2 regions of the Streptomyces sp. NPDC047022 genome follow, and region 2 is predicted to be linked to the other one. Evidence: predicted binding sites of a transcription regulator. Region 2 holds the regulator's gene; the other holds the start of a gene.
The links. The regulator HrcA, encoded in region 2, represses chaperone genes, less so after heat shock. The targets are predictions, from matches to a motif close to TTNGCACTCNGNNNNNCNGAGTGCNAA.

Region 1: the regulator HrcA is predicted to act here: its motif matches at 3,277-3,303, upstream of groES (co-chaperone GroES).

What each region holds. Positions count from the first base shown of each region.
Region 1 covers NZ_JBEYVV010000002.1:281,532-292,745, reverse strand. The annotation lists gene ABZ845_RS04825 (ester cyclase) at 23-730, shown strand; gene groL (chaperonin GroEL) at 1,033-2,658, opposite strand; gene groES (co-chaperone GroES) at 2,823-3,131, opposite strand; gene ABZ845_RS04810 (polysaccharide deacetylase family protein) at 3,334-4,161, opposite strand; gene ABZ845_RS04805 (polysaccharide deacetylase family protein) at 4,158-5,099, opposite strand; gene ABZ845_RS04800 (class I SAM-dependent methyltransferase) at 5,190-6,362, shown strand; gene ABZ845_RS04795 (RNA polymerase sigma factor) at 6,476-7,801, opposite strand; gene ABZ845_RS04790 (YciI family protein) at 7,856-8,212, opposite strand; gene ABZ845_RS04785 (hypothetical protein) at 8,370-8,633, opposite strand; gene tsaD (tRNA (adenosine(37)-N6)-threonylcarbamoyltransferase complex transferase subunit TsaD) at 8,630-9,727, opposite strand; gene rimI (ribosomal protein S18-alanine N-acetyltransferase) at 9,720-10,217, opposite strand; gene tsaB (tRNA (adenosine(37)-N6)-threonylcarbamoyltransferase complex dimerization subunit type 1 TsaB) at 10,256-10,909, opposite strand; gene ABZ845_RS04765 (hypothetical protein) at 11,013-11,214, shown strand, end outside.
Region 2 covers NZ_JBEYVV010000014.1:75,681-86,894, forward strand. The annotation lists gene ABZ845_RS17185 (AMP-dependent synthetase/ligase) at 1-1,098, shown strand, start outside; gene ABZ845_RS17190 (SpoIIE family protein phosphatase) at 1,403-3,436, shown strand; gene hemW (radical SAM family heme chaperone HemW) at 3,495-4,727, shown strand; gene ABZ845_RS17200 (hypothetical protein) at 4,834-5,061, shown strand; gene ABZ845_RS17205 (DUF3097 domain-containing protein) at 5,039-5,848, opposite strand; gene ABZ845_RS17210 (MBL fold metallo-hydrolase) at 5,883-6,626, opposite strand; gene hrcA (heat-inducible transcriptional repressor HrcA) at 6,831-7,850, shown strand; gene dnaJ (molecular chaperone DnaJ) at 7,851-8,984, shown strand; gene ABZ845_RS17225 (nitronate monooxygenase) at 9,198-10,274, shown strand; gene ABZ845_RS17230 (16S rRNA (uracil(1498)-N(3))-methyltransferase) at 10,271-11,011, shown strand; gene ABZ845_RS17235 (VOC family protein) at 11,036-11,214, shown strand, end outside.

The DNA.
Region 1 (11,214 bases), on a different contig from region 2:
CAGGGGGGCCGGAGGCGGCGTCATGACATTCGTGCAGCTCATCGACTGCAAGACCAGCCGGTTCGAGGAGATGAACCGGCTGATGGACACATGGGTCGAGCAGACCAAGGGAAAACGGACCGCGACCCACAATGTGATCGGCAAGGACCGGTCCGACGACTCGCACTTCGTGGAGATCGTGGAGTTCCCGTCGTACGAGGAGGCGATGCGGAACTCGAGCCTTCCCGAGACCGGGCGGATCTTCCGCGAGATGGTCGCCCTCTGCGACGAGACGCCCACGTTCACGGATCTGGACGTGGTGCGGGACGAGCAGCTTCCGGCCGCGAACGCGCGGCGGTTCTTCGAGGTCATCGCCATGCGGGGTGAACTGCCCCCGCTGGACGGCCTGCTCACCGAGAACTATCACGGCCACGATCCGGCCAACGCGCAGGACACCATCGGGATGGACGCGGTACGGCGCGAGATCGAGATGTGGCGGCGCGCCTTCGACTTCGCGTTCATCGTGGAGGACCAGATCTCGCAGGGGGGTCGCGTGTGCACGCGGTGGACGTGGAAGGGGCGGCACACGGGCGAGTTCCTCGGGATACCGGCCACGGGTGGGAACGTCGCCATGACCGGTACGACGGTCTTCCGGTACGACTCGGAGGGGAAGATCGTGGAGGGGTGGTGGGAGTACGACCGGCTGGGGTTGATGGCGCAACTGGGGGCGCTCGACGCGTTGGGGGTTTAGCGGGGGCGTTGTCCCTGCGGGGCGTCGTGGGATTCTGCGCCCGCGCGGCGGAGCCGCATATCGACGGGGCCCGCGCCCCTGTCCGGCGCGCTCCCGTGCGTCGATGGCTGCGGGTACGTCGTGGATTTCGCGCAGTTCCCCGCGCCGCTGTCCGGCGCACTCCGGTGCGTCGTCGGCTGCGGGTGCTTCGTGGGTTTTTGCGAGCGTGTGGTGGAGCCGCTTGTCGGTGGGGCTTGGCGTTTTACGGGCGAAGGCCCGGCACGTTGGGGTGCCGGGCCTTCGTCTGTGGGCCTGTGCCTGGGTCAGTGGGCGTGACCGTGGCCGTGACCGGCCGCCGCGGACTCTTCCTCTTCCTTCTTCTCGACGACCAGGGTCTCGGTCGTGAGCAGCAGGGAGGCGATGGAGGCGGCGTTCTCCAGGGCGGAGCGGGTGACCTTGACCGGGTCGATGACGCCGGCCTTGATCAGGTCGCCGTACTCGCCGGTGGCCGCGTTGTAGCCCTGGCCCTTCTCGAGCTCCGCCACCTTGGAGGCGATGACGTAGCCCTCGAGGCCCGCGTTCTCGGCGATCCAGCGCAGCGGCTCGACGACCGCGCGGCGGACGATGGCGACACCGGTGGCCTCGTCGCCCTGCTTGCCGAGGCCGCTCTCCAGCACCTTGGAGGCGTGGACCAGCGCGGAGCCACCACCGGAGACGATGCCCTCCTCGACCGCGGCGCGGGTCGCGGAGATGGCGTCCTCCAGACGGTGCTTCTTCTCCTTGAGCTCCACCTCGGTGGCGGCGCCGACCTTGATCACGCAGACACCGCCGGCCAGCTTGGCCAGGCGCTCCTGGAGCTTCTCGCGGTCCCAGTCGGAGTCCGTGTTCTCGATCTCGGCCTTGATCTGGGCGACGCGGCCGTGGACGTCCTCGGACTTGCCGCCGCCGTCCACGAGGGTGGTGTCGTCCTTGGTGACGGTCACGCGGCGGGCGGAGCCCAGCACGTCCAGACCGACCTGGTCGAGCTTGAGGCCGACCTCCTCCGAGATGACCGTGGCGCCGGTGAGGACGGCCATGTCCTGGAGCATCGCCTTGCGGCGGTCGCCGAAGCCGGGGGCCTTCACCGCGACGGCGTTGAAGGTGCCACGGATCTTGTTCACGACGAGGGTGGACAGGGCCTCGCCCTCGACGTCCTCGGCGATGATCAGCAGCGGCTTGGAGGAGCCGGCCTGGATGACCTTCTCCAGCAGCGGCAGCAGGTCCGCGATGGCGGAGATCTTGCCCTGGGTGATGAGGATGTACGGGTCGTCGAGGACGGCCTCCATACGCTCCTGGTCCGTCACGAAGTACGGCGACAGGTAGCCCTTGTCGAAGGCCATGCCCTCGGTGAAGTCCAGCTCCAGACCGAAGGTGTTGGACTCCTCGACGGTGATGACACCGTCCTTGCCGACCTTGTCCATCGCCTCGGCGATCAGCTCGCCGACCTGCTGGTCCTGGGCGGACAGCGCGGCGACGGCGGCGATGTCGGACTTCTCCTCGATCGGGCGGGCCGTGGCGAGCAGGTCCTCGGAGATGGCCGCGACGGCGGCGTCGATGCCCTTCTTCAGGGCGGCCGGGGAAGCACCCGCGGCGACGTTCTTCAGACCCTCGCGCACCAGGGCCTGGGCGAGCACGGTGGCGGTGGTCGTACCGTCACCCGCGATGTCGTTGGTCTTGGTCGCCACCTCCTTCACCAGCTGGGCGCCGAGGTTCTCGTACGGGTCGTCGACCTCCACCTCACGTGCGATGGTCACACCGTCGTTGGTGATGGTGGGCGCGCCGAACTTCTTGTCGATGACGACGTTGCGGCCCTTGGGGCCGATCGTCACCTTGACCGTGTCGGCCAGCTTGTTGACGCCGCGCTCGAGGGCGCGACGGGCGTCCTCGTCGAACTTCAGGATCTTCGCCATGGAGCGTTTCAGTCCTCTCGATTGCGATTTCCCGGCCGCTCCCGCGGAGCAGAGCCGTCGGGGCCGGCCGTCGTCGCGTGGAAAAACGAACTGCGCCCCCGCCGCCCGGCCTTTCAACGGTCGCGGGGGCCGGGGCGCAGCTCTAAGCAATCTGCTTCGGTGAATTACTTCTCGATGATCGCGAGCACGTCGCGAGCCGAGAGGACGAGGTACTCCTCGTTGTTGTACTTCACCTCGGTGCCGCCGTACTTGCTGTAGAGCACCACGTCGCCGACCTTGACGTCGAGCTCGACGCGCTTGCCGTCCTCGACACGGCCCGGGCCCACGGCGAGGACGACGCCCTCCTGGGGCTTCTCCTTCGCGGTGTCCGGGATGACCAGGCCAGAGGCCGTGGTCTGCTCGGCGTCCAGCGGCTGGACCACGATGCGGTCCTCGAGCGGCTTGATGGCAACCTTGGAGCTGGTGGTCGTCACGATCCGACCTCCCCCTTCGGAGATCTCACGGGGTTAACTGTCTGAGGTGGCGACCAGGTGGATCCGTCGTCGCGGGTGCCGGACCTGCCCGTCGCGTATTGGCACTCTCCAGTGGGGAGTGCCAGGGCCGAGACTATGACCGCGATTAGCACTCGGTCAAGCGGAGTGCCAGTTGCCCCGTGGCGCGGCGCCGCGGGCGGCGCTACAGGTAGTCCTCCAGGCGGGCCACTCTGAGGCCCGACGCCTGGACACGGCGCAGCATGAAGGCCGTTTCCGCGGTGAGGGCCGTGAGCGGGCGGCCCGCCTCGTGGGGGCGGACGATGTCACCGGGACGGAGGGGGAGGGGCAGATACCTGCCGTAGGGCTCCGGGTCGGTGTCCCGTTGCGGGCGCCACAGGATCAGGGCCTTGATGCCGCAGTCCCCCGCCGCCCGGAGCGTGGTTCGGTCGTAAGCGCCGTACGGCGGGCGCAGCAGCCGGGGAGGCGACCCGAGCAGGGGCCCCAGACGGTCCTGCTGGCCGCAGATCCCGGCCCGTTGTTCGCCGTACGGACGGCCGCGCAGGGACGTGTGGCCGAGGGTGCGGTTCTGGATGACCGCGCCTGCCGCGCGCAGCCGCGCGAGCCGCGCGTCCCCTGGTCCGGTGGCCTGGTCGCTGAGGAACACACTCACCGGGAGCCGCAGTTCGCGGACCATGTCGACGAACTGGGGACTCCTCTCGACGCCCTCGTCGTAGGTCAGGAAGACGACCTTGTCCCGGGTGGGAACGCGGTCGAGCACCTTCGGCAGTCCCGCTCCCGGTGGGCCCGCTTCGTCGTCCGGGGGGCGGGAGGGCCGCGGGGCGGGGGCGAGCGGGGCGTTGAGGCCCCAGCGGCGGTAGGTGCGGTCCGGCGGCCGCCCGTGCCGCCGTACGACCTTCTGCGCCGCCTTCTTGCCCAGCCGTTCGATGGGGTCCACGGACTGGGCGCAGCCGGACAGCAGCACGGCGGCGAGGACCCCGGCGAGCGCCGCGCGCGGCCGCCGCGCCGTCACAGGTAGTCCTCCAGACGTGCCACCGCGTATCCCGCGCCCGTGACCTTCTCCAGGAAACGGCGGATCACGCCGGGCATCGTGTCCCGCGCCTCCTGTGTGCCCGGGAAATGGGTCTGGACGATGTCACCGGGGTGCAGTCGGCCGTCCCACTCGCGGAACTCCCAGCGGTTGGCGAAGACCTCCGCGTTCCAGACCGGCACGTACTTGATTCCGCAGGACTTGGCGGCGCGCAGGGTGTCCTTGTCGTAGGTGCCGTCGGGCGGGCGGAGGACCGTGGGGCGCTGACCGAACTCCCGTGCCATCACGTCCTGCATGCCGCAGATCTCCTCCCGCTGCGCGTCGTACGGCAGCTCGGGCAGGTAGCGGTCGTGCAGGGTGGCGTTGTCCAGTGTGGCGCCGAGATCGCGCATCCTGCGGAAGTACCCGTAGCCGTCCCCGTCGTCGTCGTTGAGGTAGTCGCTGACGAACGCCGTGTACGGGATCTTCAGGTCGTTCATCATCCTCACGAAGTCCGGGTCCTTCGCCACGCCGTCGTCGACGGTGAGGAAGACGACCTTGTCGGTGGTGGGGACGGTGGTGAAGACCGGGGGCAGGTTGCCGCCGCCCTGGACCGCGAAGCCCTTCCTGGAGGTGATCGGCGGCTTCTTCGCCGGGGGCGGGGGAGCCACCAGCGGTACCTTCGCGACGCCCCAGAGCTTGATGGCGGCGGCGCGCCGGGCGTACAGGGCGCCCGGGTGGGTGGCGTAGTAGTCGCGCACCGGCGCAACCGGCACCTTCGGGCCATGCGCGTTGTGCGCGGGCGTTTCCGGGTCGGAGCAGGCGGTGGCGAGAGCGGTGACGGCGAGGAGGACGAGGGTCGCGCGGGTGGCGGCCGTCGGCCGGACGCGCCCGGCGGGGTGATTCGCGTACTCTTGGTCATTTTGTCGTACGAGCCGCATGGCGCCGGATCTTTCCAGCCGCCACCGGCCCGCACGGGCCGACACCGCGTCCGGGCGCACGTCATCCACCGACTGGCCGACAATGTCCGGGTGAACGACGTCTCCTTCGCCTCCCTGCTCACCCCCGAGGGCCAGGCCCTGCTCGACCAGGTGCGCGGCACCGCTCCGGCACAGGAACTGGCCGTCGCGACCCGGCTGCGCCGTGAGCACCCCGCGGAACTGGTCTCGGCGGCCCTCGCGCAGGCGCGGCTGCGGGAGCGGGCCGCGGCGAAGTTCGGCGCCGTGGACGCGTGGCGCATGTACTTCACCCCGAACGGCGTGGAGCAGTCCACCAGGACCACGGTCGCCGCGTACCGCGCGGAGCGGCTGCGGGCGCTGGGCGTGGCCTCGGTCGCCGACCTGTGCTGTGGCATCGGCGGAGACGCGATAGCGCTCGCGCGGGCCGGTATCCGCGTCCTGGCCGTGGACCGCGACCCGCTCACGGTGGCGGTGGCCCGGGCGAACGCCGACGTTCTGGGCCTCTCGGAACTGATCGAGGTGCGTGAGGCCGACGTCACGGAGGTGGACGTGTCCTCGTACGACGCCGTCTTCGTGGACCCGGCGCGACGGGGTGGGCGCGGCCGTATCTTCGACCCGGAGGCGTACTCGCCCCCGCTGTCCTGGGCCGTGGCCACCGCGTCCAAGGCCCCGCACGCCGCGCTGAAGGTCGCGCCTGGCATTCCCCACGAGGCGGTGCCGGCCGGGGCGGAGGCCGAGTGGATCTCGGACGGCGGGGATGTGAAGGAGGCGGTGCTGTGGTTCGGCACGGAACCGGGGCTCGTACGGGCCACTCTGCTGCCCGGGCCGCGTGCGCTGCGCGGGCGCGGGCTGCCCGATCCGCCGGTGCGGCCGCTGGGGCGGTACCTGTACGAGCCTGATGGCGCCGTGATCCGCGCGCATCTGGTGGCGGAGGTGGCCGAGGAGCTGGGCGGGGGTCTGATCGACGAGACGATCGCTTACGTGACGGCGGACGAACACCGGGGTAGTCCGTACGCCACCGCGTACGAGATCACCGACTCGCTGCCGTTCAACGTGAAGCGGTTGAAGGCGTTGCTTCGGGAGCGGGAGGTGGGGGTGTTGACCGTGAAGAAGCGTGGGTCGGCGGTGGAGCCGGAGGAACTGCGGCGCAAGGTGCTGCCGAAGGCGTACGGGGTGGGGGTGGTGACCGTGTTTCTCACTCGGGTGGCGGGGGCGCCGGTGATGCTTTTGGGACGGCCTGTCTGAGGGGGCCTGCGGCTCGGGGGCGTTCTGGGGTGGGGTGGGTGCGGGTGCGGGTGCGTCGTGGGTTTTGCGCGGTTCCCCGCGCCCCTGTCGGGGGCCACCGGCACGTTGTCACCTCACGGTGCGTCGTGGGTTTTGCGCGGTTCCCCGCGCCCCTCTCGGGCGTCGTGGGACTTCGCGCGGGTCTGGAGTAGATGGCGTTCCTGTTCGTTGTGGGTCAGGGTTGCCGCGCGTTCGAATTCCTTGTGGGCCTCGGTCGTGCGGCCCAGGCGGGCCAGTAGGTCGCCGCGGACGCTCGGGAGCAAGTGGTAGCCGCGCAGGGCGGGTTCCTCGGCCAAGCGGTCCACGATCTCCAGGGCCGGGCCCGGACCCACCGCCATCGAGACGGCCACCGCGCGGTTCAGTTCGACCACGGGCGAAGGTGCGCGCGCGGCCAGCAGGCCGTACAGGGTGGCGATGCGTGGCCAGTCCGTCTCCTCGTAGGTGTACGCGTGCGCGTGGCAGGCGGCGATCGCGGCCTGCAGGACGTAAGGGCCGGGGGGACCGGTGGCGACCGAGTCGGCGCGGGCGAGGGCGTTGATGCCCCGGGCGATGAGCAGGCGGTTCCAGCGGCGGCGGTCCTGGTGCTCCAGGAGGACCGGGCGGCCGTCGGGGGTGGTGCGGGCCGCGGTGCGCGACGCCTGGAACTCCAGGAGCGAGGTCAGCGCGTGCACCTCCGGCTCCTTGGGCATCAGGGCGGACAGCCGGCGGGCCAGCCGCAGTGCGTCCTCGCACAGTCCGGGGCGCAGCCAGTCGTCGCCCGTCGTGGCGGCGTACCCCTCGTTGAAGATCAGGTAGACCACGTCAAGCACCGAGCCGAGGCGCGCCTCGCGGTCGGGACCGTAGGGCACCTCGAAGGCGACCTTCTTCGCCGTCAGGGTGCGTTTGGCACGCACGATCCGCTGGGCGACCGTCGGCTCCGGCACGAGGAAGGCCCGGGCGATCTCGGCCGTCGTCAGGCCACCGAGCAGGCGCAGGGTCAGCGCGGTGCGGGCCTCGGCGGACAGGACCGGGTGGCAGGCGGTGAAGACGAGGCGCAGCAGGTCGTCGTCGATGTCGTCCGGGTCGGCGGGCTCCGGCGGCGGGGCGGTGGTCTCCTGGTCGCGGCCGATCTCCGCGAGCTTGCGGGCGTACCGCTCCCGGCGGCGCACCAGATCGACGGCGCGGTGCCGCGCGGTGGCCATGAGCCAGGCACCGGGGTTGTCCGGCACTCCGTCGCGCGGCCACTGCTCCAGCGCCGCGACCAGCGCGTCCTGCGCGAGTTCCTCGGCGATTCCGACGTCCCGGACGACGCGGGCGACGCCGGCGATGACACGCGGTGACTCCAGGCGGAAGACGGTCTCGATGGCGTGCGCGGTGGCGGCGTCGGCCGCCGGGGACGCGGTGGCGGGCTGCGGTTCCACAAACCCCCATGCAACACCCCCGGCCGCCGTACGCCAAGGAGGACCGGAGAACGCTCAGCCCTCGGCGATCTCCCGCACCTCGCAGGTCACCGTCCAGAAGTCCTCGTGCACCTTGAGGAAGCGCTTGGTCCACTCGATGGCCTCGGCCATGTCCTTGCACTGCATGAGCGCGTAGCCGCCGATGACCTCCTTGGACTCCGTGAAGGGCCCGTCGGTGACGGAGAGCTCGCCGCCCGCCCAGCGCACCCGGGCGCCCTGGGCGGAGGGGGTGAGCCCGGCGGTGTCGAGCATGACGCCCGCCTTGGTGATCTCCTCGATCAGCTCCCCCATCCGCTGCATCAGCTCCGGGCTCGGGCCCTCGGCGGGGGCGGTCTTCTCGTCGATCCGCACGAGTGACAGGTAGCGCGGCATGGTGACTCCTTCGGCCGGTGCGGCACCCGTACGGTGTCGGGTCCCGCGGGCGGGGTCCGTCCCCGCCTCTCACCTGTGCGTCGAACGCGGGACGGCCGGATCGACACACCTTCCGGATTTCTTCGAAGATTTTTTTCCGGCGGTCCGCACGGGAGTCTCAGTTCACGTCGTCGGCGACCGACTCGAAGCGCCAGCGGTGTACCGCGCGGGTCACCAGGTCCTGCGCCGGCTCCGGGAGTTCGGGCAGGTCGTCGGTGAGGTCCGCGTCCCACCAGGTGATCACGAGGACGCGGTCCTGTGGTGCCCGGAAGGTCTCGCGGCGCAGGGGTGCGGGCGCCAGCCGCTGTGTCCGCGCCCAGGACAGCAGGTCCCCGGCCCGTCCGGAGACCGCCCGCGCCTCCCACATCAGCGCGACGGTCACGAGTACAGGTTCTCGTTGCTGGTCTCGTGGACATGGTCGTGGGAGTGGGCCTCGCCCGGCACATGGGTGTCCGTCACCGGCAGCGACGAATCCGCCGACAGGTCCCAGTCCGACGCGGACCGGCCCCGGGCGATCATCTCCGAGCCCAGCGAGGCCACCATCGCGCCGTTGTCGGTGCACAGCTTGGGCCGGGGCACCCTGAGCCGGATCCCGGCCGCCTCGCATCGCTCCTGCGCCAGCGTGCGCAGCCGGGAGTTGGCCGCCACGCCGCCGCCGATCATCAGATGGTCGACACCCTGGTCCTTGCAGGCCCGTACGGCCTTGCGGGTCAGTACGTCCACCACCGCCTCCTGGAAGGAGGCCGCCACATCGCGCACCGGCACCTCCTCCCCCGCCGCCCGCTTGGCCTCGATCCAGCGGGCCACGGCCGTCTTGAGGCCGGAGAAGGAGAAGTCGTACGCGGGGTCGCGCGGGCCGGTCAGACCGCGCGGGAACGCGATCGCCTGATGGTCGCCCTCCCTCGCGTAGCGGTCGATGACCGGCCCGCCCGGGAAGCCGAGGTTCAGCACGCGTGCGATCTTGTCGAAGGCCTCGCCCGCCGCGTCGTCGATGGTCGCTCCCATCGGCCGTACGTCCGAGGTGATGTCCGTGGACAGCAGCAGCGAGGAGTGGCCGCCGCTCACCAGCAGCGCCATCGTCGGCTCCGGCAGCGGGCCGTGTTCGAGCTGGTCCACGCAGATGTGGGACGCGAGGTGGTTGACGCCGTACAGCGGCTTGCCCAGCGCGTACGCGTACGCCTTCGCCGCCGAGACGCCGACCAGCAGGGCACCCGCGAGTCCGGGCCCGGCGGTGACCGCGATGCCGTCCAGGTCTCTCGCGCTCACCCCCGCTTCCTTCAGCGCGCGCTCGATCGTCGGCACCATCGCCTCGAGGTGCGCGCGGGAGGCGACCTCGGGCACCACTCCGCCGAAACGCGCGTGCTCGTCGACGCTGGAGGCGACGGCGTCCGCGAGGAGGGTGGTGCCGCGGACGACGCCGACGCCGGTCTCGTCGCAGGAGGTCTCGATCCCCAGGACCAGGGGTTCGTCAGCCATTGTTCTCGGTTCCTTGTACTGAGGAGGTGCCCGCGGCGAAGCCGCCGTCGGGCGCTGTGGTCAGCCGCATCACCAGGGCGTCCACGTTCCCCGGCTGGTAGTAGCCCCGCCTGAAGCCGATGGGCTCGAAGCCGAAGCGCTCGTAGAGCTTCTGCGCCCGCACGTTGTCCACCCGGCACTCGAGCATCACTTCGGCGCACTCGAACGCGGTCGCGGCCCGCAGCAGTTCGGTCAGCAGCAGCCTGCCGAGCCCCGTGCCCCAGTGGTGACGGACGACCGCGATGGTCTGGATGTCGCCCAGGTCGCCCTGGGCGGCCAGGCCGGCGTAGCCGACGATCCGCTCGCCCTCGAGCGCCACGACATAGCGCCGGGTCGCCTCCGCTCCCCGGGAGTGCGCCAGCTCGGACCAGAACATGCCCCGCGACCAGGCGTCCTCGGGGAAGAGGTCCTTCTCAAGCTCCAGTACGGCATCGATGTCCCACCAGCGCATCTCGCGCAGCACGGGGGTCACGGGCGTCACGGGCGTGGTCACTTCGGGGTGACCACCTTGTAGTTCTTGGGCACCTGCGCGTCGGGGCGGCGCAGATACAGCGGACGGGGAGCGGGCAGTTCCTCGCCCGCCGTGAGCCTCTCCACCGCGAGCGACGCCAGCGCCGCCGCGGTGACGTGCTCGGGCTCGCGTGCCTGCGGGAACGCGTCCGGGTACAGCAGCGCCCCGGCCCCGACGGCGGGCAGGCCCGCGACCGCCTCCACGATGTCGGCCGGGCGGTCCACGGCGGGCTCGGTGACCCGGGTGCGGGAGTCGTCGTAGCGGGCCCAGTAGACCTCCTTGCGGCGCGCGTCGGTGGCGACCACGAACGGCACACCGAGGTCGGAGGCGTAGGCGAGGCCGTCCAGGGTGCACACTCCGTGCACGGGCACACCGAGCGCGAGCCCGAAGGTGTCGGCGGTCATCAGGCCGACGCGGAGCCCGGTGTACGGGCCGGGTCCGACCCCGACGACGATGCCGGTGACGGCGTCGAGACGCGTGCCCGCCTCGGCGAGGACCCGGTCGACGGCGGGCAGCAGGAGTTCCCCGTGCCGGCGCGCGTCCACCTGGCTCGACGAGGCGATGACGGACGTCCCGTCGTGCAGGGCGACGGTGACGGCGGGCGTGGCGGTATCCAGAGCGAGCAAGAGCACGCAAACAGCGTACGGCGCCCGGGCCCGGCCCACTGCCGACGCGGTCCGTCCCACGTCTGCTGCTACCGTCACAGCGAAGACTTACGGCGAGAGGTGGGCACAGGTGGCTAGGGGAAGCTCGGGATTCGTGGCCGGGCTCACCGTGTCGGCGATCGCCGTCGTCGGTTTCCTCGCCTACCAGGCGTCGGCGCATGTGCCGGACTCGCTGAGCAAGCCCCGGGTGAAGGGCTCGTCCGCGCCCCATGCCTCGAAGCAGCCGACGGGCAAGCAGGCGCCGGTGGCCCTGCCGGGCGGCTCCGGCACCG
Region 2 (11,214 bases):
GGTCACGTCACCGCCGTGGACGGCCGCGTCGACAAGATCATCGAGAACCTTCCGGTCGTCCAGCCGACGTACATGGCGTCCGTGCCGCGCATCTTCGAGAAGGTCTACAACGGGGTCGCGGCCAAGGCCCGGGCCGGCGGTGGGGCCAAGTACAAGATCTTCCAGTGGGCGGCCGAGGTCGCACGCGAGTACGCGAAGGTCTCGCAGGACAACTTCCGCCGCACCGGCACCGCCGCCGTGCCCTTCGGCCTCGCCGCCAAGCACAAGGTGGCGGACGCGCTCGTCTACGCCAAGATCCGTGAGGCGTTCGGCGGCAACCTGCGCGCCTGTGTCTCCGGCTCCGCCGCCCTCGCCCCCGAGATCGGATACTTCTTCGCGGGTGCCGGCATCCACATCCTGGAGGGCTACGGCCTCACCGAGTCCTCCGCGGCCTCCTTCGTGAACCCGGGCGAGGCGTACCGCACGGGCACGGTCGGCAAGCCGCTGCCCGGCACCGAGGTGCGCATCGCGGACGACGGCGAGATCCTGCTGCGCGGCCCCGGCATCATGGAGGGCTACCACGGGCTGCCGGACAAGACCGCCGAGGTGCTGGAGGCGGACGGCTGGTTCCACACCGGTGACATCGGCGAGCTGTCGCCCGACGGGTACCTGCGCATCACCGACCGCAAGAAGGACCTCATCAAGACCTCCGGCGGCAAGTACGTCTCGCCCGCCGAGGTCGAGGGCCAGTTCAAGGCGATCTGCCCGTACGTCTCCAACATCCTCGTGCACGGCGCCGACCGGAACTTCTGCAGCGCGCTCATCGCGCTGGACGAGGTGTCCATCCTGGAGTGGGCGCAGGAGAACGGTCTCGGCGGCAAGCCGTACGCAGATGTCGTCGCCGCTCCCGCCACGGTCGAGCTGATCGAGGGCTATGTGAAGAAGCTCAACGAGGGCCTCCAGCGCTGGCAGACCATCAAGAAGTTCCGGCTGCTCCCGCGCGACCTGGATGTGGAGCACGGGGAGATCACGCCGAGCCTGAAGCTGAAGCGGCCGGTCGTCGAGCGGGCGTACAAGCACCTGATCGACGAGATGTACGAAGGTGCGCTCGAAGCCTGAGATGCCGGGCAAGCCTGCGAGGCGGGCAAAGGCAGGTAAAGACAAGTAAGGGCGAGTGAAAATCGCGACCGGAGCCGCGGGGCCTTGCGAGGCGTCCCGCGGCTTTCCGGTGTCCGGGCGGTCATCGAACCCGGCGGCCATTGGACCGGGTCCGGTCGAAACCGTCCGTCTTCGAACACTTCCGTAGCACTGTTCCCGCCCATGACCGCCCACTTCGGTAACTCGGCGCTTATAGGCGTGCCCGGTCTGTCACTCTGTCGGCAACGCGAGAGGTGCATCCGTCCGAGCTGTCCGGGAGCTGTCCATGGGGGCCATTCCTACGCAACGGGAGACCGGCTCCCCTGCCCCCGACCCGTCCGGGCGGGACGGCACCGGCCTGACGCCGCCCGGGGACGCCGGTCTGCGCACCGCGGTCCGCACGACGCTGCCCTCGGGCCCGCTCGCGGCCGGCGCCGCCCGCCGGTTCGTGCAGGCGGCGCTCACCGAGTGGGCCCGGATGGCCGAGCCCGACACCTTCACGGAGCGCCTGGCCGACGACGCCCTGGTGGTCGTCAGCGAACTCGTCACCAACGCCGTCGTGCACGCGGGCACCGACATCGAGCTGGCCTGCCGCCTCAAGGACGCGGAGGACGATCCGCCCGGACTCGTCGTGGAGGTCTGCGACCACCACCCCTCCCGCGCGGTGCGCGACGACGGCGCCGAGCACCCCGAACGCCCCTACGGCTATGGCATGCCCGAGTACGGGCGCGGACTGCGGCTCGTCTCCTCGCTCGTCACCACCTGGGGGATCACCTACCGCACCGGCACCAAGACCGTCTGGGCGCGGCTGCCGCTCGACGGTGCCTTCGACGACACCCCCCGCCACGCCACCCGCCACGATGCCCGTCACGATGCCTTCCACGACGGCTTCGACGGCGAGGGCGGACTGCTCGACGGCGAGGACGGAGTGGAGGCGTCGGGCGCCGCCGACGGCGTCGTGGGGGCCGGTCCGGGCGCGGCCGCACAGGCGGCCCGCGGACCACGCGACCAGGACTGGCGGGGCCGCGGCGCCCTCTCCTTCCTCGCCGAGGCCTCCGACCTGCTCGCCGGACAGCTGGACGAGGACCTGGTGGCCGCCCTCACCGGACAGCTCCTCGTGCCGCGCCTCGCCGACTGGTGCGCGGTCTGGCTGGAGGACGAGGCGAGCGGCTGGCGCGGCCCCGAGGCGGCGTTCGCCCCCGGACCCAGGCTCGCCCGGGTCTGGCACGGCAGCGAGAACCGCATCGAGGAACTGCGCCGAGCACTGGAGAAGGACCCGCCCCGGCTGCCCGAGTCGGTGCGTTCCAGGCCCGTGCCCCTGCCCTGGCCCGGCGAGGCCCTGGGGCCCAGGGGCGCGACCGGCACGGCGCTCGCGTACCGGCTCATCGCCGGGGGCCGGCCGCTGGGCACGCTGGTCATCGGGCGCGCCGGGCTGCAGTGCTTCCCCGATGAGGTCACCGGACTCGTCGAGGACCTCAGCCGCCGGGTGGCGCTGGCCATCGGGGCGGCCCGGCAGTACGGGCGCCAGGCCACCATCAGCCGTGTGCTCCAGAGGGGGCTGCTGCCCGGCGCGGTCGCCGAGATCCCGGGGGTGAGCAGCGCACTTGTGTACGAGCCCTGCGACAAGGGCGGTCCGAGCGGCGACTTCTACGACATCTTCCCGGCCGGCCCCGGGCGCTGGTGCTTCGCGCTGGGCGACGTGCAGGGCAAGGGGCCGGAGGCGGCGGTCGTGATCGGACTGGCCCGGCCCTGGCTGCGGCTGCTTGCCCGTGAGGGCTACGCGGTCCCCGAGGTACTGGACCGCCTCAACCAGCTCCTGCTGGACGACGCCACGGAAGCCTCGGACGCGGCGGCGCGGGCGCTGGTCTCGGCGGGCGCGCCGGTGCCGGTCGCCGACGAAGGCCCGCAGGCCCGCTTCCTCTCCCTCCTCTACGGAGAACTGGTCCCCTTCGAGGGCGGAGCCCGCTGCACGCTCGCTTCCGCCGGGCATCCGCTGCCGCTGTTACTGGGCCCGGACGGGGGCGTACGCGCCGTCGTCCGGTCGCAGACGCTCCTCGGGGTCATCGAGGACGTGGCCTACACCAGTGAGACGTTCGACCTCCACCTCGGCGACACGCTGCTGTGCGTCACGGACGGCGTGACCGAGCGGCGCTGCGGCTCGCGCCAGTTCGACGACGGCGACGGGCTCGCGGTGGCCCTTTCCGACTGCGCCGGGCTGAACGCGCAGCTGATCGCGGAGCGGATCAGGGGACTGGTGCACGGCTTCGGGGCGAAGCCGCCGGAGGACGACCTGGCGCTGCTGGTGCTCCAGGCGGAGTGAGCTAGGCGACCGCGGCGGGCAAGGTGAGCAGTCCCGGCGGTACGGGACAATGGAGGACATGCCTTCCGCACTCCCCGACGGCGAACCCGTCCCCCACGACGGAGCGCTGCCGGCGCACGCCCTGGCCGGGGCCGCCGAGCGCCCTCTCGGCTTCTACCTCCACGTGCCGTACTGCGCCACGCGCTGCGGCTACTGCGACTTCAACACCTACACGGCGACGGAGCTGCGTGGGACGGGCGGGGTGCTGGCGTCCCGGGACAACTACGCGGGGACCCTGACCGACGAGGTCCGGCTGGCCCGCAAGGTACTGGGCGACGACCCGCGCGAGGTGCGCACGGTGTTCGTCGGCGGCGGTACGCCCACCCTGCTGGCCGCCGACGATCTCGTACGGATGCTGGGAGCCGTCCGCGACGAGTTCGGCCTCGCCGCGGACGCGGAGGTCACGACCGAGGCGAACCCGGAGTCGGTGGACGAGCGCTATCTGGCCGCACTCCGGGAGGGCGGCTTCAACCGGATCTCCTTCGGTATGCAGAGCGCGCGCCCGCACGTCCTGAAGATCCTGGACCGCACCCACACCCCGGGCCGCCCCGAGGCCTGCGTGGCCGAGGCGCGTGCGGCGGGCTTCGAGCACGTGAACCTGGACCTGATCTACGGCACCCCGGGGGAGTCGGACGACGACTGGCGGGCCTCGCTCGAGGCGGCGCTCGGTGCGGGTCCTGACCACATCTCGGCGTACGCGCTGATCGTGGAGGAGGGCACGCAGCTCGCCCGCCGTATCCGCCGGGGCGAGATACCGATGACGGACGACGACGTCCACGCGGACCGCTATCTGATCGCCGACGAGGTGCTGGGCGCGGCGGGCTACGACTGGTACGAGGTCTCCAACTGGTCCACGTCCGAGCCGGCGCGCTGCCTGCACAACGAGCTGTACTGGCGCGGCGCCGACTGGTGGGGCGCGGGCCCCGGCGCCCACAGCCATGTGGGCGGGGTCCGCTGGTGGAACGTGAAGCACCCTGGCGCGTACGCGGCGGCCCTGGCGGAGGGCCGCTCCCCGGGCGCGGGACGCGAGCTTCTCTCGGCGGAGGACCGCCGGGTGGAACGCGTCCTGCTGGAGCTGCGGCTGAGGGAGGGCGCGCCCCTGTCCCTGCTGAAGGAGCGGGGGCTCGCGGCATCCCGGCGGGCACTGTCGGAGGGCCTGCTCGAGCAGGGACCGTACGAGGAGGGACGTGCGGTGCTGACGCTGCGCGGGCGGCTGCTGGCGGACGCCGTGGTGCGGGACCTGGTGGATTGATTCACTGCGGTGAGTGAATCGATGCGGAAGGCCGGTTCGGTACCTAACCTGATTCGTAGGCTGCCGCCGTAATTGCACGGTGGCGGCAAACCGGAGGGCTGCGGAGATGACCGCTGTGGACGACCGACCGATGACCACCGGCATGGCGAAGATCTTCGAGGAGCTCGAGCCTCCAGAGGGCGTCAAGATGGAGCTTCTCCGGGGGGTAATCGGCTACCGCAGCCAGGAGATCATCCCGTTCGGAGACCCGTTGCCGTTGAAGGCTCTGGGACTCGAACTCGACACCAGCGAGTTCGGGACTCTGCCCGGCGTCAAACCCCACCGCTACCCGTGACGAAGTCGATCAGTTCCTCCACTCTCCCCAGCAGCGCCGGTTCCAGGTCCTTGTAGGACCCCACCCGGGACAGGATCCGCTGCCACGCCTCGCCCGTGTTCTCCGGCCAGCCCAGTGCGCGGCACACGCCCTTCTTCCAGTCCTCGCCGTGCGGGACGCGCGGCCACCCGCCGATGCCGAGGGACGACGGCTTCACGGCCTCCCAGATGTCGATGTACGGGTGGCCCACCACCAGAGCGTGCTCGCTCGTCACCGACTGCGCGATCCTCCACTCCTTGGTGCCGGGGACCAGATGGTCCACCAGGACGCCGAGGCGGGCGTCGGGGCCGGGGGAGAAGGACTCCACGATCGAGGGCAGGTCGTCCACGCCCTCCAGGTACTCGACCACCACTCCCTCGATGCGCAGGTCGTCGCCCCACACCCGCTCGACCAGTTCCGCGTCGTGGCGTCCCTCGACATAGATACGGCCCGCACGGGCCACCCGCGCCCGCGCGCCCGGGACGGCCACCGAACCCGACGCCGTGCGCGTGGGACGGGCCGGGGCGGCCGAGGGGCGGACCAGGGTCACCACCCTGCCCTCGAGCAGGAAACCCCGTGGCTGAAGCGGGAAGACGCGGTGCTTGCCGAAGCGGTCCTCCAGCGTCACCGTGCCCGCCTCGCAGCGGATCACCGCGCCGCAGAAGCCGGTCCCCGGCTCCTCCACCACCAGACCGGGCTCCGCCGGGACCTCCGGCACGGGCTGGGGCTTCTTCCACGGAGGGGTCAGATCCGGCGAGTACTGGCGCATTCGGATGACGATAGGAGAAGGCGTTCGCCCGGTTCTACGACACGCCGAAACGCGCGGCCAGTTCATCGCGCTGTGCACGCACGAACGCGGCGTCCACGACCGCACCGTGACCGGGCACGTACAGCGCGTCCTCCCCGCCCAGTTCCAGCAGCCGGTCCAGCGCCGCCGGCCACTGCGCGGGCACCGCGTCCGGGCCCGCCTGCGGCTCCCCGGACTCCTCCACCAGGTCCCCGCAGAACACCACCTCCCGCTCCCCTGGGACGAGGACCACCAGATCGTGGGCCGTATGACCGGGGCCCACGTTCGCCAGCAGCACCCGCACCCCGCCCAGGTCCAGCGTCCACTCGCCCGAGACCAGATGGTCCGGAGCGGACAGCGCGCCCGCGGCGTCGGTCGCCTCCCGCGGGTCCAGGCCGTACCGCACCCCGTCCGCGGCCAGTTCGGCACGCTCATGGGCGAACACCGTCTCGACGCCCACCGCGCCGAACACCTCCGCGCCCGGGAACGAGGCCGCCCCGAAGACATGGTCGAAGTGCGGGTGCGTGAGCGCGAGATGCGTCACATCCCGGTCCCCGCCCAGGGGAGCGAGCAGCAGGCGCGCCTCGGCACGCAGCCGCGCGCCCTCGCCGAGGCTCGACCCCGCGTCGACCAGAAGCGCCGAGTGCTCACCCGCGACCAGCCCCGCCGTGCAGTCCCAGACCGGGAGCCGCCTGCGCCCCGCCCGCGGTCCGAGCGCCTCCCAGCCGGTCCCTTCCCACAACTGTCCCGACTCCGTCATGCCCCGACGCTATCGGCAGTCGCCCGGCCGCCGGGCCTGGAAGGACACGCCGGGACAGGTCGGTACACGTCGGTACGGCGCAGTCGCCCGCCCTTGCCGGGGGCGTACCCGCCCGCCGTACACTGACTCCGGGATTGCTGGCACTCGGATGCGCGGAGTGCCAGGGGAAACGCCAACGGGGACGCAACGCTGGAGGTGCGCGCGATGCTCAGTGAACGCAGGCTCGAAGTGCTGCGCGCCATCGTCCAGGACTACGTCGGCACCGAGGAGCCGGTCGGCTCCAAGGCACTGACCGAGCGCCACAACCTCGGCGTCTCCCCCGCCACCGTCCGCAACGACATGGCCGTGCTGGAGGACGAGGGCTATATCGCCCAGCCGCACACCAGCGCCGGACGTATCCCCACGGACAAGGGCTACCGTCTCTTCGTGGACAAGCTCGCGGCCGTCAAGCCCATGAGCCCGCCCGAGCGACGCGCGATCCAGAACTTCCTGGAGGGCGCCGTCGACCTGGACGACGTCGTGGCGCGTACGGTGCGGCTGCTCGCGCAGCTCACCCGGCAGGTCGCCGTCGTGCAGTACCCGTCGCTGACCCGCTCGACGGTGCGGCACGTGGAGCTGCTGTCCATGGCGCCCGCGAGGGTGATGCTCGTGCTGATCACGGACACGGGACGGGTCGAGCAGCGCATGATCGACTGCCCGGCGCCGTTCGGAGAAACGTCTCTCGCGGATCTGCGCGCACGGCTCAACAGCCGTGTCGCGGGCCGCCGCTTCGCGGACGTTCCTCAGCTTGTGCAGGACCTTCCCGAGGCCTTCGAGGAGCCGGAGGACCGCGGCACGGTCGCGGTGGTGCTCTCCACCCTCCTGGAGACGCTCGTGGAGGAGACCGAGGAGCGGCTGATGATCGGCGGCACCGCCAATCTCACCCGTTTCGGACATGACTTCCCTCTCACGATCCGCCCCGTGCTGGAGGCACTTGAGGAGCAGGTCGTGCTCCTCAAGCTGCTGGGCGAGGCAAAGGATCCGGCCATGCGGGTGCGTATCGGCCATGAGAACGCGCATGAGGGACTCAACTCCACGTCCGTGGTCTCCGTGGGCTACGGTTCGGGCGGCGAAGCAGTAGCGAAACTCGGCGTGGTCGGACCGACCCGCATGGATTACCCGGGAACGATGGGAGCGGTACGAGCGGTGGCACGGTACGTCGGACAGATCCTGGCGGAGTCGTAAGTGGCCACGGACTACTACGCCGTGCTCGGCGTGCGCCGCGACGCGTCGCAGGAAGAGATCAAGAAGGCGTTCCGCCGGCTCGCGCGCGAGCTGCACCCGGACGTCAATCCCGATCCGAAGACGCAGGAGCGGTTCAAGGAGATCAACGCCGCGTACGAGGTGCTCTCGGACCCGCAGAAGAAGCAGGTCTACGACCTCGGCGGCGACCCGCTGTCCCAGGCGGGCGGCGGTGCGGGCGGCTTCGGCGCGGGCGGCTTCGGGAACTTCTCCGACATCATGGACGCGTTCTTCGGCACGGCGTCGCAGCGCGGACCGCGCTCGCGCACCCGCCGGGGCCAGGACGCCATGATCCGGCTGGAGATCGAGCTCGACGAGGCGGCCTTCGGTACGACGAAGGACATCCAGGTCGACACGGCCGTCGTCTGCAACACCTGCAACGGAGAGGGCGCCGCGCCCGGCACCTCCGCGCAGACCTGTGACATGTGCCGTGGCCGTGGTGAGGTGTCGCAGGTCACGCGGTCCTTCCTGGGCCAGGTCATGACGTCGCGGCCGTGTCCGCAGTGCCAGGGCTTCGGCACGATCGTCCCCAACCCGTGCCCGGAGTGCGCGGGCGACGGGCGCGTACGGTCCCGCCGTACGCTCACGGTCAAGATCCCGGCGGGTGTCGACAACGGCACGCGGATCCAGCTCGCGGGCGAGGGCGAGGTCGGCCCCGGCGGCGGCCCCGCCGGAGACCTGTACGTCGAGATCCACGAACTGCCGCACTCGATGTTCCAGCGCCGCGGCGACGACCTGCACTGCACGGTCACCATCCCCATGACGGCGGCGGCCCTCGGCACGAAGGTCCCGCTGGAGACGCTGGACGGCCTGGAGGAGGTCGACATCCGCCCCGGTACGCAGTCCGGGCAGTCGATCCCGATGCACGGCCGCGGTGTCACGCATCTGCGCGGCGGCGGCCGGGGCGACCTGATCGTGCATGTCGAGGTCCAGACCCCGACGAAGCTGGACCCCGAGCAGGAGCGCCTGCTCAGGGAACTGGCTGCACTGCGCGGCGAGGAACGGCCCCAGGGCCAGTTCCAGCCAGGGCAGCAGGGGTTGTTCTCGCGGTTGAAGGATGCGTTCAACGGGCGCTGATCGCGCTGGTGAGGGCGCGGTGGGCCCGGCCGGGGGTCCGGGGGTTGTCCCCCGGGCAGGCACAGTCAGCCAGGGCAGCAGGGGTTGTTCTCGCGGTTGAAGGATGCGTTCAACGGGCGCTGACGGAGCCCCTCACCCGTGAGGCCGTCCCCTGGAATAGGCCGGGGGACGGCTGGATTCGGACTTGTGCCGAGTACGTGACACGATGCGGTCATGTCCTCCGCACTGACCGATCTCCTCAGACATCCGATCGTGCAGGCCCCCATGGCGGGCGGCATCGCCGTGCCGCAGCTGGCCGCCGCCGTGTCCGAGGCCGGGGGACTGGGGTTTCTCGCCGCCGGTTACAAGACCGCCGACGGTATGTACCAGGAGATCAAGCAGGTGCGCGGACTCACGAGCCGCCCCTTCGGCGTGAACGTGTTCCTGCCGCAGCCGGAGTCCGCCGACCCGGCCGCCGTCGAGGTCTACGCCAACCAGCTGGCCGGCGAGGCCACCTGGTACGACACCGAACTGGGCGACCCGGACAGCGGGCGCGACGACGGCTACGACGTCAAGCTGGCCGTCCTGCTCGACAACCCGGTGCCGGCCGTCTCCTTCCACTTCGGGGTCCCCGCCCCGGAGATCCTGGAGTCCCTGCGGCGCGCGGGCACCGTCACCCTCGTCACGGCGACCACGGCCGACGAGGCGCTCGCGGTGCAGAACGCGGGTGCCGACGCCGTGATCGCGCAGGGCATCGAGGCCGGCGGCCACCAGGGCACCCACCGGGACATCCAGGAGAACGACGGGTCCGGTATCGGCCTGCTCACCCTCCTCGCCCAGATGCGCGAGACCGTGGAGATCCCGGTCGTGGCGGCGGGCGGCCTCATGCGCGGCAGCCAGATCGCCGCCGCACTCGCGGCGGGCGCGAGCGCGGCGCAGCTCGGCACCGCGTTCATCCCGACCCCCGAGTCCGGAGCCGCTCCCGTGTACAAGCGGGCACTGACCGACCCCTTGTTCGTCCGCACGGGCCTGACCCGTGCGTTCTCCGGGCGCCCGGCGCGCGCTCTGGTCAACCGGTTCATCCGGGAGCACGGACCCTACGCGCCCGCCGCGTACCCCGAGATCAACCACCTCACCTCGCCGGTGCGCAAGGCGGCGGCGAAGGCGGGCGACGCGCAGGGCATGGCGCTGTTCGCCGGGCAGGGGCACCGCCTGGTCCGTGAACTGCCGGCCGGACAGCTGGTGCAGGTGCTGGCGGCGGAACTGAAGGCCGCCACGACAGCGTTGTCGGCGGGAGGTGCCGGGCGATGACGGCTCCAGTGTTCATCGTGGACCGACTCGACGCCGTGGGGCCGGAGTTCGTGCTCGACGGACCCGAGGGGCGCCACGCCGTCTCCGTGAAGCGACTGCGGCCCGGCGAGGACGTGGTCCTGACCGATGGTCAGGGGCACTGGGCCGAGGGCGTGGTGAAGGCCGCCGAGGGCAAGGACCGGCTGGTGGTCATGGACCTGGAGGCCGTCCACGAGGAGCCGCCCGCGCCGGTGCGCATCACCGTCGTCCAGGCCCTGCCCAAGGGTGACCGGGGCGAACTCGCCGTGGAGACCATGACCGAGGTGGGCGTCGACGCGATAGTCCCCTGGGCGGCCTCCCGGTGCATCACCCAGTGGAAGGGCGACCGGGGGCTGAAGTCGCTGGGCAAGTGGCGGGCCACCGCCCGCGAGGCGGGCAAGCAGTCCCGCCGGGTGCGCTTCCCGGAGGTCGCGGACGCCGCGACGACCAAGCAGGTCGCAGCACTTGTGGCCGAGGCCGACTTCGCGGCCGTGCTGCACGAGAGCGGCGACGAACCGCTCGCGACCGTCGAACTCCCCGCCCAGGGCGAGATCGTGCTGATCGTCGGACCCGAGGGAGGCGTGTCCCCCGAGGAGCTGGCGCTGTTCGGGGAGGCGGGCGCGAGGCCGTTCCGCCTGGGGCGTACTGTCCTGCGTACATCGACCGCCGGCACCGCGGCGGCAGCGCTGCTGCTCGGCCGCACGGGCCGATGGTCCTGACCCACTGACCCACGAGGGGACGCCGTGGAACTCGCACAGATACGGCTGCTGGTCTCGGACTTCGCCGCGTGCTACCGCTTCTATGCCGAAGTCCTCGGTCTCAAGCCCCAGTCGGGGGCGGAGAACGGCCCGTACGAGAAGTTCAGTCCCAGCACCGGCTCGGCGGGTATCGCGCTCCAGGACCGGGCCATGATGGCCGGGAT